DNA from 4 places in the Pseudomonas sp. LBUM1649 genome. Region 3 is predicted to be linked to each of the others. Evidence: predicted binding sites of a transcription regulator. Region 3 holds the regulator's gene; each other region holds the start of a gene.
What was found. Region 3 encodes FliA, which starts transcription of late flagellar genes. Its sites were predicted from a motif close to CTAAAGTTTNNNNNNNNNNNGCCGNTAA; they were not measured.
Positions count from the first base shown of each region.

Region 1: the regulator FliA is predicted to act here: its motif matches at 1,763-1,790, upstream of flgM (flagellar biosynthesis anti-sigma factor FlgM).
Region 2: the regulator FliA is predicted to act here: its motif matches at 2,782-2,809, upstream of ACA058_RS25745 (flagellar protein MotY).
Region 4: the regulator FliA is predicted to act here: its motif matches at 2,679-2,706, upstream of ACA058_RS11050 (methyl-accepting chemotaxis protein).

Region 1 covers NZ_CP166807.1:5,291,376-5,295,771, forward strand. The annotation lists gene ACA058_RS24460 (chemotaxis protein CheV) at 1-816, opposite strand, end outside; gene flgA (flagellar basal body P-ring formation chaperone FlgA) at 898-1,659, shown strand; gene flgM (flagellar biosynthesis anti-sigma factor FlgM) at 1,827-2,153, shown strand; gene ACA058_RS24475 (flagella synthesis protein FlgN) at 2,202-2,669, shown strand; gene ACA058_RS24480 (flagellar brake protein) at 2,761-3,507, shown strand; gene ACA058_RS24485 (MFS transporter) at 3,572-4,396, opposite strand, start outside.
Region 2 covers NZ_CP166807.1:5,573,248-5,577,643, forward strand. The annotation lists gene ACA058_RS25735 (hypothetical protein) at 1-388, shown strand, start outside; gene ACA058_RS25740 (argininosuccinate synthase) at 464-1,681, opposite strand; gene ACA058_RS25745 (flagellar protein MotY) at 1,811-2,716, opposite strand; gene pyrC (dihydroorotase) at 2,876-3,922, shown strand; gene rnt (ribonuclease T) at 3,919-4,396, shown strand, end outside.
Region 3 covers NZ_CP166807.1:1,689,306-1,693,701, forward strand. The annotation lists gene flhF (flagellar biosynthesis GTPase FlhF) at 1-631, shown strand, start outside; gene fleN (flagellar synthesis regulator FleN) at 747-1,577, shown strand; gene fliA (RNA polymerase sigma factor FliA) at 1,574-2,314, shown strand; gene ACA058_RS07805 (chemotaxis response regulator CheY) at 2,481-2,852, shown strand; gene ACA058_RS07810 (protein phosphatase CheZ) at 2,872-3,660, shown strand; gene ACA058_RS07815 (chemotaxis protein CheA) at 3,713-4,396, shown strand, end outside.
Region 4 covers NZ_CP166807.1:2,361,121-2,365,516, forward strand. The annotation lists gene ACA058_RS11045 (IS1182 family transposase) at 1-486, shown strand, start outside; gene ACA058_RS11050 (methyl-accepting chemotaxis protein) at 718-2,676, opposite strand; gene ACA058_RS11055 (DUF1214 domain-containing protein) at 3,540-3,803, opposite strand; gene ACA058_RS11060 (DUF1254 domain-containing protein) at 3,709-4,068, opposite strand; gene ACA058_RS11065 (hypothetical protein) at 4,111-4,278, opposite strand; gene ACA058_RS11070 (DUF1254 domain-containing protein) at 4,349-4,396, opposite strand, start outside.

The DNA.
Region 1 (4,396 bases), 3.1 Mb from region 3:
ACCCGACAACGAAGTATGCAGGATGATATGAAGCTTTTGCATGCGAGGGTCGTTGCGGATCTCGGCCGTGAGGGTGTACCCGTCCATTTCCGGCATCTCGATGTCGGAAATCATCATCAGGAACTCCTCCTCCGGCTTCTTGCCCTCGTCGACCAGTTTGCGCAGGTAATCCAGCGCTTGCCGACCGTCGTTCAACGCCACCACTTCAACACCGACCGTTTGCAGGCAACGGGTGACCTGTTTGCGCGCCACCGACGAGTCATCGACCGTCAGCACGCGCAAGGAGAGCGCCTTGTGCTGGGTCTCGACATCCACCACGCCGGCGGAAATCGCTTCCGGGGTCGGAGCCACTTCCGCCAATACCTTCTCGACGTCGATGATTTCCACTAACTGGTTGTCGACCCGGGTCACAGCCGTCAGGTAGTGATCACGTCCCGTGCCCTTGGGTGGCGGATGAATCTCCTCCCAGTTCATGTTGACGATGCGTTCCACCGAGCGCACCAGGAATCCCTGGGTCTTGGTGTTGTACTCCGTGATGATCACGAAGGGGTTGTTCTTGTCCTTCAAGCCACCGGAACCGGTCGCCATCGCCAGATCAAGGATCGGAATGGTCGCCCCCCGGATATTCGCCACGCCACACACAACAGGACTGGACTTGGGCATCAACGTCAGTTTGGGGCACTGCAGCACCTCCCGCACCTTGAACACGTTGATCCCATACAGCTGCTGGCCGTCGAGACGGAACAACAGCAGCTCAAGGCGATTCTGCCCCACCAGTTGCGTGCGCTGGTTTACCGAATCCATTACACCAGCCATGCCTGACTCCTACGCCAACGCTAAGTGTTGTTGCGACGCGCCTTCATCACTAAACGGCACGGCGCTTGCTTTTTATCTGTTATGAACACAGAACCGACATTATTCCGACGCCTGACCACCCCCTGCCGCCAATGGCTCGGGGTGTTGTCGGCTGTTTGCCTGTTCAACGCTGGCAGCCCTGCCCTTGCTGACGCCGTTACCTTGCCTGACATGCTTATCGGCGTCACCCAGGGCTTTCTTGAATTCACCGTAGAGGACTATCTGGCGACCAGTCAAACCCAGGGTCGCTATGAAATCCAGGTGAACCCGCTCGATCCGCGCCTGCGCATGCCGATGTGCGACAAGGAATTGACAGCCACGCTGGAGAGTCCGGCCAAGCCTTTGGGTCGCGTAACGGTCAAGGTTCGCTGTGAGGGAACATCCCCCTGGACAGTCTTCGTGCCCGCTCAAGTACGCCTGTTTCGCGAGGTCGTCACCACCACCCGGCCACTGCGTCGCGCCGGTATTGTCGAATCGCAGGACGTCATGCTTCGTGAGCGCGATATCAGTCTGCTCAACCAGGGTTACCTGACAGCCGTGGACCAGGCCATCGGGCAACGACTTACCCGACCAATGGTCAATGATCAGGTCATCAGCCTGGTGCACATCGAACAGGCGGAAGTCATACGAAAGGGCGACCAGGTGGTGATTACCGCCCGCAGTGGTACGCTCAGCGTGCGAATGCCCGGCGAGGCATTGGCCAGTGGCGGCCTGAGCGAACAGATTCGAGTCAAGAATCTCAATTCCAAACGAGTCATCAAGGCGCAGGTCATCGCGCCGGGCCAGGTGGAAGTGTCCATGTAGGGCTTACTGCGGGTGAAGATGTGGCGCCGACCTCGGAGGTTCCCTAAACTGTGTGCCAGGCACGGCAAGCGCTGGCGCGCGCAAGCTCATTTGATAAATGAGCCTAAAGTTTTTCAGGGAATGGCCGAAAACATGGCAAGCGTCCAAATTCCCAGAGGTTTTTTACCATGGTCATCGATTTCAGCCGTTTCAACAGCTCCCCGTCACTTACGGGCAGTACACGTACCAGCGCCGCCAGGGAAACTGCCGAAACCGGCAAGCCTGCCGAGCTGAACTCCCCGGCCGAACAGGCCAGTACCGTCAAAAGCGGGGAATCGGTACATCTGAGCAATGAGGCGCAACAGTTGCAGAAGATCACCGATACGCTGCGCGATCAGCCTGTCGTCGACAAATCCCGCGTGGCTGAGTTGAAAGCAGCCATCGCCGATGGCAGCTATAAAGTCGACAGCAACCGTGTAGCCAGCAAACTGCTCAACTTCGAAGCCCAGCGCTAGGCCTCGGCCAGCGCCAGGCTTTTGGACGCTTAAACCCCAAGGCCAGCCATGCACGACACTACTTTACTGCAACTGATCACCGACGACTTTGCTCCAGCGCAACGCTTGCTGGAGATACTGCGCACCGAATCCCTCGCCTTGCATGGCCGCGACATGCAGTTGCTGGAAGAGATTCTGGCGCAGAAGCAGGCAATGATCATCGAGCTCGATCAGCATGGCCGCAAACGCAGTGAGATTCTCGTCAGCCTCAACCTGCCAGCCAACCGCGCCGGTCTGGAGCAATTGGCCAGCCAATCGAGCGTTGGCCAAGCGCTGCTGGCGCAAAGTGATGTACTGACCGACCTTCTGGCTCAGTGCCACGCCGCCAATGCCAACAATGGACAGTCGATCCAGGCTCAGCAGGCTGCCACGGCTACCCAGCTGAGAATCCTTACCGGCGGTGAACCGCCCGCGCTCTATGACGCCAGCGGATCATTCTCCAGGCTTGTGAAACCACGCACGCTCAGTCAGGCTTGAGCCTGTCGATAAGCACGCTCTATCAAGACGCGAAACATGCTGGCAAAATGCCACTTGCCGTAGTCAACATTTGTCTGGAGATTGATTAACCGTGTCCAATGCCTTAAACGCGGAAGATGCGCCGCAGCCACCCAAGGTGCTCAGCACGCCCCTGGAAATCTCCGGCAATTTGCGCCAGCTGCTAGACAGCCATGACCCGCTGATCATCACGTTCCACGAGCGCAGCCAGCGCTTCCAGAGTTATCTGGTGGACCTTGACCGTGAAGGCAACATGATTGCCCTGGACGAAATGATTCCCCGCGATGGTGAACGTTTCCTGCTGGCCGGCGAACCCTTCAAGGTCGAAGGTTTTCATGAAGGCGTGCGCATCGCGTGGGAAAGCAATGGCCCGCTAACCATCGACGAATCCAACGGCAGCCGTTGCTACCGTGGCACCCTGCCTGACCAAGTCGTCTACCACCAGCGCCGCAATGCGTTCCGTGCCGCCTTGAAATTGGCCCAACTGGTCAACGTCAATCTGGACGGTGAAAAGCTCAAGGCATCGATCAGTGGCAAGCTGCTGGACATTTCCGCCACTGGCTGCAAGTTGCGCTTCGCAGGCGACATCACCGGCAGTCTGCAACTGGGTCAGGTTTACGACCGTTTCAGCGCCGATCTGCCTTTCGGCAAAATGACGGCGCCAGTCGAACTGCGCTACCTGCACTTCGAAGAAAAGATCTCCACCACCTTCGCCGGCGTTCGCTTCCACAACATGAGCGGGCTGGTGCAGCGTCAGGTCGAACGGTTCGTCTACCAACTGCAACGCGAAGCGCGGCGCTTCGACAAAGACGACTTCTGAGACAACGTTTCAAGCAAAAACGGGCAGCCCCTTGTGGTGACTGCCCGTTTTTTTTGCCTGAATGTCAGGGCCTGGCTTCGGTAAAACTCTGCTCCCTGCCCGAATCCGGTTCTTGCGGGGGATGATCGGTTTCCGGTTCCGGACTCGGCTCGGGAGCAATCGGATTTTGCATCTGATCCTGCACCACCTGCTCATCCACCCGCGGATCGAGAGCCGCCACCAGGGGCGAACTCGACATACTGTCCGGCATGGCGACGTGATGCAGCGGCGCGTCGTCCACCTGATGCAGGTTAGTCACCGCTTTCGGACGAATTCGCCACACCAGCACCAAAGCAAAGAAACTGAAGAACGCGTAGAGCATCTGGCTGCCGAACAACTTCATCAGCACACCCGCCACCAGCGGCCCGATGCTGGCACCAACGCCGTAGGTCACCAGCAACATCGCCGTCAGCGATACCCGTCGATCGCCCTCGACATGGTCATTGGAGAAGGCCACTGCCAACGGATACAGGCAGAACTGGACCAACGAGCAGAGGAACCCGGCAATAAACAGGACTTCCAGGGGCACCCGCTCCATGATCGCCAGCGGCAAGGCAGCCAACGCCAGGCTGAACGCAAAACATCGAATCAACAGCGCCCGGTCATAGCGATCGGACAACCATCCCAACGGCCACTGCACCAGCAATCCGGCAAAAATGCAGCTACCCATGAACAGGCCGACCTGCTCCGTGGACAACCCTTGCTGGGAGGCGTACAGCGGCGCCAGACCGTAGAACGAACCGACGATCAGCCCTGCCCCCAGAACGGTACTCAATGACTGCGGCACGCGCTTGATAAAGAACCGAGGCTCCATCGGCGCGGGATGCAAAGGTGCCGGGTGAATCCGTCT
Region 2 (4,396 bases), 2.8 Mb from region 3:
CGTCGCTCATTCGGCGCTACACCGCGTACGTTTGCCTGAACGGCTGAGAGATCTGTATGTCGTTGATGCACGCGCGATGACAGGAAGCGCCGAGTTCAGTCACTTGATGGAAAGCATTCACAACGAACCGGGAAAAGCTGCACGCGCAGTCATGTTCCTCACCTGTACCGAGTCAGATTCAAAACTCAAGGAAAGTGCAGCCATCCCTTCAAAACACGTGAAGAAACGCTGCCGCACAACGTTCTGTGCTGCCTACAATTTAAATTCACAGGGTTTGACGGTCATTGATCAACACTTGCCCATCGACGCACGGCAACCCGTAGCGGTGGACGATCAATCAGAAGGGAAGGATGAGAGAGGTAGCAGCAAAAACCAGGAAGAAAGCTGATGCGCGCAGGATCCCCCTTTTCAAATGTGCGGCCCCGTCGACGACCGGGCCACACATTCCATTACATCAAAGGTCTCAGAACAGCTTGCGACCTTTGTTCGCCGCGATGCGCATGCGCAAGGCGTTGAGCTTGATGAAGCCCGCTGCGTCGGCCTGGTTGTACGCGCCGCCATCTTCTTCGAAAGTGGCGATGTTGGCGTCGAACAGCGACTCGTCGGACTTGCGACCCGTGACGATCACGTTGCCCTTGTACAGCTTCAGGCGAACCACACCGTTCACGTGGGCCTGGGAGGCATCGATCATCTGTTGCAGCATCAGACGCTCAGGGCTCCACCAGTAACCGGTGTAGATCAGGCTGGCGTACTTGGGCATCAACTCGTCTTTGAGGTGAGCCACTTCGCGGTCCAGGGTGATCGATTCGATCGCACGGTGAGCGCGCAGCATGATGGTGCCGCCAGGGGTTTCGTAGCAGCCACGGGACTTCATGCCCACGTAACGGTTCTCGACGATGTCGAGACGGCCGATACCGTGTTCGCCACCGATACGGTTCAGGGTCGCCAGCACGGTGGCCGGGGTCATTTCGACGCCGTCCAGTGCAACGATGTCGCCGTTGCGGTAGGTCAGTTCCAGGTATTGCGCTTTATCTGGAGCCTTCTCCGGGGAGACGGTCCATTTCCACATTTCTTCTTCGTGCTCGGTCCAGGTGTCTTCCAGCACGCCGCCTTCATAGGAGATGTGCAGCAGGTTGGCATCCATCGAGTACGGGGATTTTTTCTTGCCGTGACGCTCGATCGGGATCGCGTGCTTCTCGGCGTAATCCATCAGTTTCTCACGGGACAGCAGGTCCCATTCGCGCCACGGGGCGATCACTTTCACACCTGGTTTCAAGGCGTAGGCGCCCAGTTCGAAACGAACCTGGTCGTTACCCTTGCCGGTGGCGCCGTGGGAAATGGCGTCAGCGCCGGTTTCGTTGGCGATTTCGATCAGGCGTTTGGCGATCAACGGACGAGCGATGGAAGTACCCAGCAGGTACTCGCCTTCGTAAACGGTGTTGGCGCGGAACATCGGGAAAACGAAATCGCGCACGAACTCTTCGCGCAAGTCGTCGATGTAGATCTCTTTCACGCCCATGGCTTGAGCCTTGGCGCGTGCAGGTTCGACCTCTTCGCCCTGACCCAGGTCAGCGGTGAAGGTCACTACTTCACAGTTATAAGTATCCTGCAGCCACTTGAGGATCACCGAAGTGTCCAGGCCGCCGGAATACGCCAGAACGACCTTGTTTACGTCCGCCATGCCATCACTCCACGGGGTTCTACGGAAAGCCGTCAAGTCTACCGCCCATGCAAGATAATTTACAGTGGCGCGACAGCTTATGACGACGAAGCGACAGATTATGTCGAGAGCGCGACGATGACCAAGGGGTCAGGAAGTTGCCGAAGCGGCGGGCTTCGTCGCTTGAGGGGCCACCTGCTCCGCGGGGGCTCCCCGCTCCAGCCGTATCGCTACCCGACGGTTTTTCGCGCGGTTAACGTTGCTGGAATTGGGTGCCAGGGGATACCGCTCGCCATGGAAACGCAGGGTGATTTGCGATTCCTGGATGCCGTTGGCCTTGAAGAACTCCATCACCGCCAGCGCCCGACGCCGTGACAGGTCACGGTTGGTCAGGCGATTGCCGCTGTTATCGGAGTGGCCGTCCAGTTCTATGCGATTGACCGTCGGATCGGCTTTCATGTATTCCAGCATGACTTGCAGCCTGGCCTTGGCGGCCGCATCCAGATCAATACCGCCACCGGGGAAGCCGACCTGGGATTGCTTCACCTGATCGAAGTTCTGCGGCAGCAACTTGGCCACGCAGCCCTGATAGTCGGCAAATGCCTTGTTGAACCTGACCGGCAACAAACGCACCTCCGACGCCCGGCCATCGCCCGAAGAGTGCCGGACCACGGGACTGCGTCCGTCCATCAGGCCGCTGATCAAGCGTCCAGCCTGGGCCTGCGAGCTGTTGAACAGGACGTTGCCGCTGCCGATCCTCACCGTGCCCAGATTGATATCACCGCGTCCCGGCTGCCAAGGCGCGGCAGCGGCCAGCAAGGTGGCAGAACCGCCGCCCATCATTGCGTTGTAGGAATTCAAACGAAACGTCGCCTGTTCGCCCGCGCGCCGCACGAATTCGCCCGAGCCGAAATCGGTGATCGGCTGAGTCAGCCGGCACTCGAATTTGTCGCCTTCGACCGTCCACTCAATGGTCTCCAGGCGAGTCTGGAAAGTGAGCGCCATTGCGGGAAGGCTGGCAAACACACTGAGCAAGGCTAAATAACGCTGGCGCACGGGAGGCTCCACTGGCTTCTACGACAAAAAGACCGACACACAGATGTTTACGGCATACCTGTTGGATATCGGAAGCTTCCCGTAAAACTTGATAGCGAGTGCCTGCAAGAGTCTTTTCCGGTAGCATTCCCTTCAGTTTGACCCGCCTGGAATCCCCTCATGTCCGACCGCCTGACCCTGCTGCGTCCCGACGACTGGCATATTCATCTTCGCGATGGTGCCGTGTTGACCAATACCGTCGCGGATGTCGCGCGCACCTTTGGCCGCGCCATCATCATGCCCAACCTGGTACCACCGGTGCGCAATGCGGCTGAAGCCGACGGCTATCGCCAGCGGATTCTCGCTGCCCGCCCGGCCGGCAGCCCGTTTGAGCCGCTGATGGTCCTGTACCTCACCGACCGCACCCAGCCTGAAGAAATTCGCGAGGCCAAGGCCAGCGGTTTCGTTCACGCCGCCAAGCTGTACCCGGCCGGCGCGACCACCAACTCGGACTCGGGCGTCACCAGCATCGACAAGATCTTCCCTGCACTCGAGGCCATGGCCGAAGTCGGGATGCCCTTGTTGATCCACGGTGAAGTCACCCGCGGCGATGTCGACGTGTTCGACCGCGAAAAAATCTTCATCGATGAACATATGCGTCGTGTGGTCGAGCGTTTCCCGACGCTCAAGGTGGTGTTCGAACACATCACCACCGCCGACGCCGTGCAGTTCGTCAACTCGGCGTCAGTCAACGTTGGCGCGACCATCACCGCGCATCACCTGCTGTACAACCGCAACCACATGCTGGTGGGCGGAATTCGGCCGCACTTCTACTGCTTGCCGATCCTCAAGCGCAATACGCACCAGGAAGCCCTGCTCGACGCCGCAACCAGCGGCAGCGAAAAGTTCTTCCTCGGCACTGACTCGGCACCCCACGCCCAGCACGCCAAGGAAGCCGCCTGCGGCTGCGCCGGTTGCTACACCGCTTATGCGGCGATCGAGATGTACGCCGAAGCCTTCGAACAGCGCAACGCGCTGGACAAGCTCGAAGCCTTCGCCAGCCTCAACGGCCCGCGTTTCTATGGCCTGCCGGCCAACACCGATCGCATTACCCTGGTCCGCGAAGAATGGACCGCCCCAACCAGCCTGCCGTTTGGCGAGCTGACCGTTATCCCGCTGCGCGCCGGTGAAAAACTGCGCTGGCGCCTGCTGGAGGAACACGCGTGAGTGAAGACCATTTCGACGACGAACAGGAAGGTCAAGGCGGTGGCGGCGGTTCCCGTCATCCAATGGCCGCCAGGTTTCGTGGCTACCTGCCAGTTGTCGTCGACGTAGAAACCGGTGGTTTCAACTCGGCCACCGACGCCCTGCTGGAAATCGCTGCAACGACGATCGCCATGGATGAAAAGGGTTTTGTGTACCCCGATCACACCTACTTCTTCCGGGTCGAGCCTTTTGAAGGAGCGAACGTCGAAGCGGCAGCCCTGGAGTTTACCGGGATCAAGCTCGATCACCCGCTGCGCATGGCAGTGAGTGAAGAGGCGGCGCTGAACGATATCTTCCGCGGCGTGCGCAAGGCGCTCAAGGCCAACGGTTGCAAACGGGCGATTCTGGTTGGGCACAACAGCAGTTTCGACCTGGGCTTCCTCAATGCCGCGGTCGCGCGCCTGGACATGAAGCGCAACCCGTTCCATCCATTCT
Region 3 (4,396 bases):
GGGCAAGACCACCACCCTGGCCAAGCTGGCGGCCCGTTATGTGCTCAAGTACGGCGCGCAGAACATTGCCCTGGTGAGCATGGACAGCTTTCGCATCGGTGCCCAGGAGCAACTCAAGACCCTCGGGCGGATCCTCAATGTGCCGGTGACCCACGTCGATCCGGGCCAGTCGCTGGTCCAGGCGCTGGATCCCTTGTTGCGCAAGCGCGTGGTGCTGATCGATACCGCCGGCCTGCAAGCCAGCGATCCGGCCCTGCGCATGCAGCTCGAAAGCCTGGCCGCTCGAGGCATCAGGTCAAAGAATTATCTGGTCCTGGCAACCACCAGCCAGAAACAAGTTCTAACCGCCGCTTATCACAGTTACAAGCGTTGTGGGCTCGCTGGCTGCATCCTGACTAAACTGGATGAAACGGCGAGCCTGGGCGAGGTGTTGAGTCTGGCCATCAGCCATGAGTTGCCGGTGGCCTACCTGACCGATGGCCCGCGGATTCCAGATGATCTGCATCTGCCGCGTCGTCATCAACTGGTCAGTCGGGCCGTCAGCGTGCAAATGCAGGAAGAACCCAGCGAAGAGGCCATGGCTGACATGTTCGCTGATATCTACCACAGTCCGACCAAGCAGGTTGGCTGAGGTAACAATGAATAGTTTTTGTACCTACATCGATGGCCTGCCATGCATTGTTCCGATTGTGAACGCGCAGCCAGTTATGTGGCCCCGTCTATGCAGAACAAGGTAAAGAAATAACATGGGCAGCATGCATCCTGTACAGGTGATCGCGGTGACCGGCGGCAAAGGTGGCGTCGGCAAAACTAACGTGTCAGTGAACTTGTCCCTGGCTTTGGCTGAGCTTGGCCGGCGCGTCATGCTGCTGGACGCTGACCTGGGCCTGGCGAACGTCGACGTTCTGTTGGGCCTGACACCCAAACGTACCCTGGCCGACGTGATCGAAGGCCGCTGTGAATTGCGCGACGTACTGTTGCAGGGCCCCGGCGGCATCCGCATCGTTCCGGCGGCGTCCGGCACTCAGAGCATGGTCCATTTGAGCCCGGCCCAGCACGCCGGCCTGATCCAGGCTTTCAGTGACATCGGCGACAATCTCGACGTGCTGGTGATCGACACCGCTGCAGGCATTGGTGAGTCGGTGGTCAGTTTCGTGCGCGCGGCCCAGGAAGTGTTGCTGGTGGTCTGTGACGAGCCGACTTCGATCACTGACGCCTATGCGTTGATCAAATTGCTCAACCGCGATTACGGCATGAACCGTTTCCGTGTCCTGGCCAACATGGCGCAGAGCCCTCAGGAAGGGCGCAACCTGTTCGCCAAGTTGACCAAGGTCACCGACCGCTTCCTCGACGTCGCCTTACAATATGTCGGCGCGGTGCCTTACGACGAAAGCGTGCGCAAGGCCGTGCAGAAGCAGCGCGCCGTCTACGAGGCCTTCCCGCGCTCCAAGTGCTCGCTGGCGTTCAAGGCGATCGCGCAGAAGGTCGACACCTGGCCGCTGCCCGCCAACCCGCGCGGGCACCTGGAATTTTTCGTCGAGCGCCTCGTGCAACAAACGGCAGGACCGGTGCTATGACAGCCAGCGGTTACAACCTCTACAAGGCATCGGCGCGTGACGCGCAGTACGAGCTGATCGAGCGTTACGCGCCGCTGGTTAAACGCATTGCCTATCACTTGCTGGCGCGTTTGCCGGCCAGTGTCCAGGTCGAAGACCTGATCCAGGCCGGGATGATCGGCCTGCTGGAAGTATCGACCAAATACGACGCCAGCAAAGGCGCGAGTTTCGAGACTTACGCGGGCATCCGCATCCGCGGCGCCATGCTCGATGAAGTGCGCAAGGGGGACTGGGCGCCACGTTCGGTCCACCGCAATACGCGGATGGTCAGCGACGCCATTCGCTCGATTGAAGCGAAAACCGGCCGTGACGCTAAAGATCACGAAGTTGCGGCCGAACTCCAATTGAGTCTTGACGATTACTACGGGATTTTGAACGACACCCTGGGCAGCCGGCTGTTCAGTTTCGACGACCTGTTGCAGGACGGCGAACACGAAGGGCTGCACGAGGATGGCGCCAGTGCTCATCTTGAACCGTCTCGCGATCTGGAAGATGAACGCTTCCAGGCGGCGCTGGCGGACGCGATCGCCAATTTGCCGGAGCGTGAGCGATTGGTGTTGGCGCTGTACTACGACGAAGAGTTGAATCTCAAGGAAATCGGCGAGGTCCTGGGAGTCAGCGAATCCCGGGTCAGCCAGTTACACAGCCAGTGCGCGGCCCGTTTGCGGGGGCGTCTGGGAGAGTGGCGAGCGCGCTGAAGGCAGTGTGGGGGCACTGCGACGCGGCGGGTGGGGTGATGAACCGCGCCGGTCTCGATCCGTTGTACTCCAGACAGTCATCGAGTGTTTTGCCAGATTGATTGAAATGGCGCGTCCAGGTGCTGGGCGCGTTTTAGTCTGCTTGGAGGTCGAATTGGACAAGAACATGAAAATCCTCATCGTTGATGACTTCTCAACGATGCGGCGGATCATAAAAAACCTGTTGCGTGACCTTGGGTTCACCAACACGGTCGAGGCCGACGATGGCACTACCGCCATTCCAGTACTCAACAGCGGGAGCATCGACTTTCTGGTGACGGACTGGAACATGCCTGGCATGACCGGTATCGATCTGCTGCGCCACGTGCGCGCCGATGAAAAGCTCAAGCACCTGCCAGTGCTGATGGTGACTGCCGAAGCCAAGCGCGAGCAGATCATCGAAGCGGCCCAGGCCGGCGTAAACGGCTATGTGGTCAAACCCTTCACGGCCCAGGCGTTGAAAGAAAAAATCGAGAAGATTTTCGAACGCATCGGTTGAACTGCGCCACGGGGGAGCTATGGGGCATAACGAATCATCCCAGGGCGATTTTGAATCGACCCTGAAAAAACACGCCGTCGAATTGGTCGCGAGCCTTGAAAAGGGCAGGTTCGGCGATGCTGTGCAATTGATCCATGAGCTCAACCAGACTCGTGACCGTGGCCTGTATCAGGAAGTGGGCAAGCTCACCCGCGAGTTGCATAGCGCGATCGTCAATTTCCAGATTGACCCGCACATGCCGCAAGCCGAGGAAGTGTCACAGATCACCGACGCCACCGAGCGGCTGGGGTATGTGGTCAAGCTGACCGAAGCCGCCGCCAACCGCACCATGGACCTGGTGGAAAACGCCACGCCGCTGGTCAACAGTCTGGCTGACGAAGCCCAGGGCTTGAGCACCGACTGGGGGCGGTTCATGCGGCGCGAAGTCGGGGCGGAAGAGTTTCGTGAGCTGGCCCGGCGCGTCGACGGCTTCCTGACGCGCAGCAGCGCAGACAACCGCGCCGTGTCGAGCAACCTCAACGACATTCTGCTCGCCCAGGATTACCAGGACCTCACCGGCCAGGTGATCAAGCGCGTGACCCAACTGGTCACCGAAGTAGAAAGCAACCTGCTCAAGCTCGTGCTGATGGCCAGTCAGGTGGACCGCTTTGCGGGCATCGAACATGACCGTGCTTTGATGCTTGCAGAAAAAGATCCACAAAAACATCTCTCTCAGGGTGAAGGTCCGCAGATTCATGCCGATAAAAGAGAAGACGTTATGTCCGGTCAGGACGATGTGGACGATTTGTTATCCAGCCTAGGCTTCTAGAATTTTAGCATTTTAGGTTTTTGGGTTTTTAGACCTTTAGGAGCACCCCCTGATGAGCTTCGGCGCCGATGAAGAGATCCTTCAGGATTTCCTGGTTGAGGCCGGCGAGATTCTAGAGCAACTGTCCGAGCAACTGGTCGAGCTGGAAAGCCGTCCGGATGACGCGGACTTGCTCAATGCAATTTTTCGCGGTTTTCACACTGTAAAAGGGGGCGCCGGCTTCCTCCAGCTCAACGAGTTGGTGGAGTGCTGCCACATCGCCGAAAACGTGTTCGACATCCTGCGCAAGGGTGAACGTCGCGTCGACTCGGAATTGATGGACGTGGTCCTCGAAGCGCTGGATGCGGTGAACGGCATGTTCAGCGAAGTGCGCGAGCGTAGTCCGATTACGGCTGCAACACCTGAGCTGCTGGCGGCACTGGCTCGTCTGGCCGAGCCGCAAGCCGCTGCGGAGGCTGCGCCTGCGCCGGTGACCGAAGTGGTTGAAACGCCGGTTGCGCAAAGCGACTCGGGCGACATCACCGACAATGAGTTCGAACAACTGCTGGACTCGCTGAACGCCGTCAAGGCCCAGGCCGAGGCGCCGGCGGCGGCTCCCGCACCTGCCAGCGATGCGGCTGGCAGCGACGAAATCACCGATGCCGAGTTCGAGTCGTTGCTCGATCAACTGCACGGCAAGGGCAAGTTCGCCGTCGATGCAGTGGCCCCGGCGCCAGTCGCGCCGCCAGCGCCGAAA
Region 4 (4,396 bases), 670 kb from region 3:
TTCGTACCGAAACCCCTGACATCTGGCAGCAAAGCCGAAGGCCGATTTGGTAAGCAGGACTTCATCTACGTTGCTGCATCGGACGAGTATCGATGCCCTGCGGGACAGTTACTGACCCGGCGGCACTCGTCGATGGAAGACGGCATGTTATTGCATTGTTATTACTTCTCGGGCTGCCAGTCCTGCTCAATGCACAAGCAATGTACGACGGGTAAGGAGCGTCGGGTAAAGCGCTGGGAACATGAAGCCGTAGTCGATGCGATGCAGGCTCGGCTGGATCATGATCCAACGATGATGAGGCGTCGCCGACAGACCGTTGAGCATCCTTTTGGAACGCTCAAATACTGGATGGGAAGTACCCACTTCCTGACCAAAACACTTGCGCGGGTAAGTACCGAAATGAGCCTTCATGTGCTCGCCTACAACCTCAAACGAATGATGAGCACCTTCGGCATCGCAGGACTGCTTGAGGCGATCAGGGCTTGAATCCAGTCGCTTGGCTCGCCAGTTAGTAGCCGTTTGGGCCGCTGACGCGGCTCAAACGGCATTACGAACTTCTATGTCACTGACTGAGCTAATTCGCGCTTCCGCCCGCGTGATTCCATAGGCAACCCTCGCGACTCTCGGTTTCGAGGTATTTAGCGCGTTTTCACACAGCCTGGACCCATTGCAGCCAGTCCTTACAGGCGGCCACCCGGCGGGACTCAGTGCCGGCGGTTATAGACGGAAGCGCAGTACCAGGGCTTGCTGGTTGTTGGCCACTTGCTGCAGATGCTCGCCGCTGCTGCGGGTATGAGCGGCATTCTGCCGGTTGTCACGAGTCATATCGTGCAAACGGTGCATGTGCTGATTCACTTCCTGCGTGGTTCCTGCCTGTTCGTCAGCGGCGACGGCGATCTGCACGGCGAGGGCGTGCACGCCTTGCAGGGAGTTGTCCAACTGGCTGAGCGAGGTCAGCACGACTTGGGTTTCACGCTCCAGCGTATGTGCTTGTTCGGCCGAGGCCTGCATCGCCTGAAGGGCTTCAGTGGAAGAGCCCCGCAAAGTGTTGGTGATGGCTACGATTTCTTCGGTGGCGCTGCTTGTGCGTTGGGCAAGGTTGCGCACCTCGTCGGCGACTACAGCAAAGCCACGGCCTTGTTCCCCGGCGCGCGCGGCTTCGATCGCGGCGTTGAGTGCCAACAGATTGGTTTGTTCGGCAATGCCGCGGATCACTGCGAGCACGGTGCCGATTTGCAGGGCGTCGCTGGTCAGGGTGTCTACCACTCTGCCAGCCCGGCCAATGTCGTTCAGCAAGCGTCCCTGCTGGCCGATCATCTGTTGCAGAGTGCCTTGCATCTCACCAAAGGTACCCCGTGCGGCGGTGCTGCCCTGCGCGCTGTCGGTGGCGTTACGGGCGATCTCCTGGACTGTGCTGGACATTTGCTCGACGGCGCTGACTACCATTTCCAGCGACTCTTGCTGCAGGTCCAGGCGTTCGCTGGTTTGCCCGGCGGCGCTTAGAATATCGCTGCTGGCCTGACCGACATCCTGGCTCGATTGGCGAAGACGCTCAATCACATCGCGCCAGGCCTGAGCCATTTCGTGCAAAGCCAACATCAAGCCGGCCTGTTGTCGTTGTTCGGTCGGCAGGTTCAGCTCGCCTGCGGCCAAGCGACGCGCCAGTACGGTCATATTGCTCGGTTCGCCGCCCAGCGGGCGCATCACGCTGCGGCTGACCAGCCAGGTGGCGACGGCAACGGCGACGACGGTCAGTAGTCCCAGCAGCAAGACTTGCCACATCAGCTGCTGTACCGGGGCAAACGCCTGGGCCTGATCCATTTCGGCAATCAGGGCCCAGTGATTGTCATCGAAGGAGACGGGGACAAACACTTTCAGTGCAGTACTGCCGTCCAGACCCGGTTCGGCAATGCGTCCCTGTTGACCCGCCAAGGCATTGCTGACGGCACTGCCAGTGAGGCCAACTTGCGCATTGAGGCTGCGGTTGACTTGGCGTTCAGGGAAGCGTGCCGAGTCCGAGCGCAGGCTGGCATCGCTGCCGACCAGGTAGGTTTCACCTTTTTCACCCAGACCCTGGCGGGTTTGCATCACGTTATTGAGCGGGGCGATGGGTAACTCCAGAACCAGAGTCAGTTGCAGTGCGTCGCTCGACATGACTGGGGCGGCCAGATACTGGGTCGGCTCTTTGCTCTGAGGGTTGTACTGCAGGTCGCTGATCAACAATTTGCCACTGTCGCGGCTTTGCTTGACCAAGCGCGCTAGCGGGGTGTCGCGCAGGCTGTCTTCGCTGAGATTGTGCTGGTCGTCACTACCACGCTGCAGACTGAGCATGACGGTGCCATCGGGCGTGATCAGTTTCAGCTCGCGGTAACCAAAGGTGCTGATGTAGTTTTCAAACATCGGGCGGTCGTAGTTGGCGATGCTGATCAGCGCATTGCTGTCCAGTCCCTGGTAGCTGTTACTCAGGGTACTGGCCAGGGTGCTGATCTGGTTGCGCCGCTCCTGCCAGTTGTCCAGCAAATGCTGCTGCTTGATATGGGCAACAGCCTCGAGGGCGTTCAGCGTCTGCTCGCGAAGGGCGGTACTGGCTTGTTGATAGACTGTAAAGGCCATGCCCAGAACCGGGATCAAGCCGATCAACAGGTAGCTCAGCGCTAATTTCAAGCGTAACGGCATGTTCAACGGCTCCGCGGGTAGAAGGGTTACAGGTTAGGGTGCTTGTTAAGTATTCTGCAAGAACTGTGCAAATTATCGAACGCACTGAATGGGTTTGGGCTTTTGAGTTGCTGTTTAAGCAAATTCGCAGGGCGCATGTTTGGTTGGCGAACGTTAAAGGTCGCAGCTTCTGGATGTGCATACCGGGCGCCTTATGGAACTCCAGAGGCAACTTCTCAATTGCTGAGCGACCTTTCACTTGTTGGTAACTTCGCTCGCCCGAGGTGCCATGCGGTTACATCTGGAGCAGGGCACGATGCCCATGCACCTTTTCGAGGCGCAGCGTTACTACGCGTTGAGCCTGGGCGAAGCTGTAGGAGTAGTAGATGTGAAAAAAAGGGAACAAGTAGTTCGATTTCTACAGCCCCAACACATACCGTTGCTTACAGTACAAGACGGCTTGTTTGTTCGTGCAACCGGAAACGGGGATACCAATGTTCCTTTGCCAAACAACTATGCCCCCATGGGACATCGGAGTACCTCTTCCCCATGGTGAGTTGGAGGCATTCAACCCGTGCAAGTAATAATCAGGACTCAGGATCGCCCCTGATTATCCAGATACATCCGACTGGCTGCTCTTGGCCGATTCTGTTGAAAAAGTCGGCCATGGTTTGCGCAGCAGAAAAGTATGCGTCCGAGATTGAAATCTTTACTTTCGGCAGAGGCTTCCGGACTCAGATTTCACGTAGCAGCGTGCAAAAAAGGCGTTTTCACCAGTCAATGATCAGGCCGTTTGGGCGGACCGACTTTTTCAACAGAATCGGCCAATAGCGGTCATTCACCGCCAGAAACAACTGCGTCGCTAATTTCTGCTGGCGGTCAATTCACTGCGCATGACGAAGCGGAGGCTGGGTCCACTTGCCATCCACGACTTCTTCTTTCGGCCAGTAAAGACGCATGGCCATCATGAACGGACCTTTCGGCGCAGGCAGCCAGTTGCTTACCTTGTCCTTGCCGGGGGATTCGTTCTGGATCAGCAAAGTCAGCCCGCCGTCAGCATCGCGCTTGAACTGCGGCAACATGGGTGAGTTGAGCAAGTAGCGATTGATTGGATTGGCCACGAAAAGGCTCGACGGCAATCCATTCATCGTCAGCGACCAGAGGGCGTTGATGGGCGGCAGATGGTCCGGCGCAAAGCGCAGGGTTGCGCCCTTCTAGTTGGGTCAGGTACTTGCCGGCCTCACCGCCGGTGGCGCGACTGCTGATGTAACCGTAGTTGAAGGTGTTGCCGTCACAAAGCATCACCGAGTAGTAGCGCGATTTTTCCGCCGCCGAAACCGACCGCACCATCGGTTCGGCGCGCAGGTCCGCCCACACGACGGAATACAGCGTGTCGCTGTTTGGCGTGACAATGGCCGTGTCTTCGCAGGTAAAAACACGGGCCTCATTGTTGGTCTAATTGAACGGCGCCTTGAACTGGCCGGAGTTGCGATCCACCGAGTACTCATCCATCACCGCGTAGTTCATCACGATCGGCAGGCCGTAGATGAAACCTACTTCGGCAATGGTTTTGATCTCGGCGGGAGCGATGTCCGCGGCGTGGACGGCTGTGAGCGCCAGCACGGCGGCGAGTGGGTGGCGAAGATCGTTTTTGTTTTCATGGTTGTGCCCTTTCGGTCGTTGATTGGTTTGCTCACTCCACGAGTTCGATCTCAGTCGGCCGCCACTGCTTCGTAAAGAA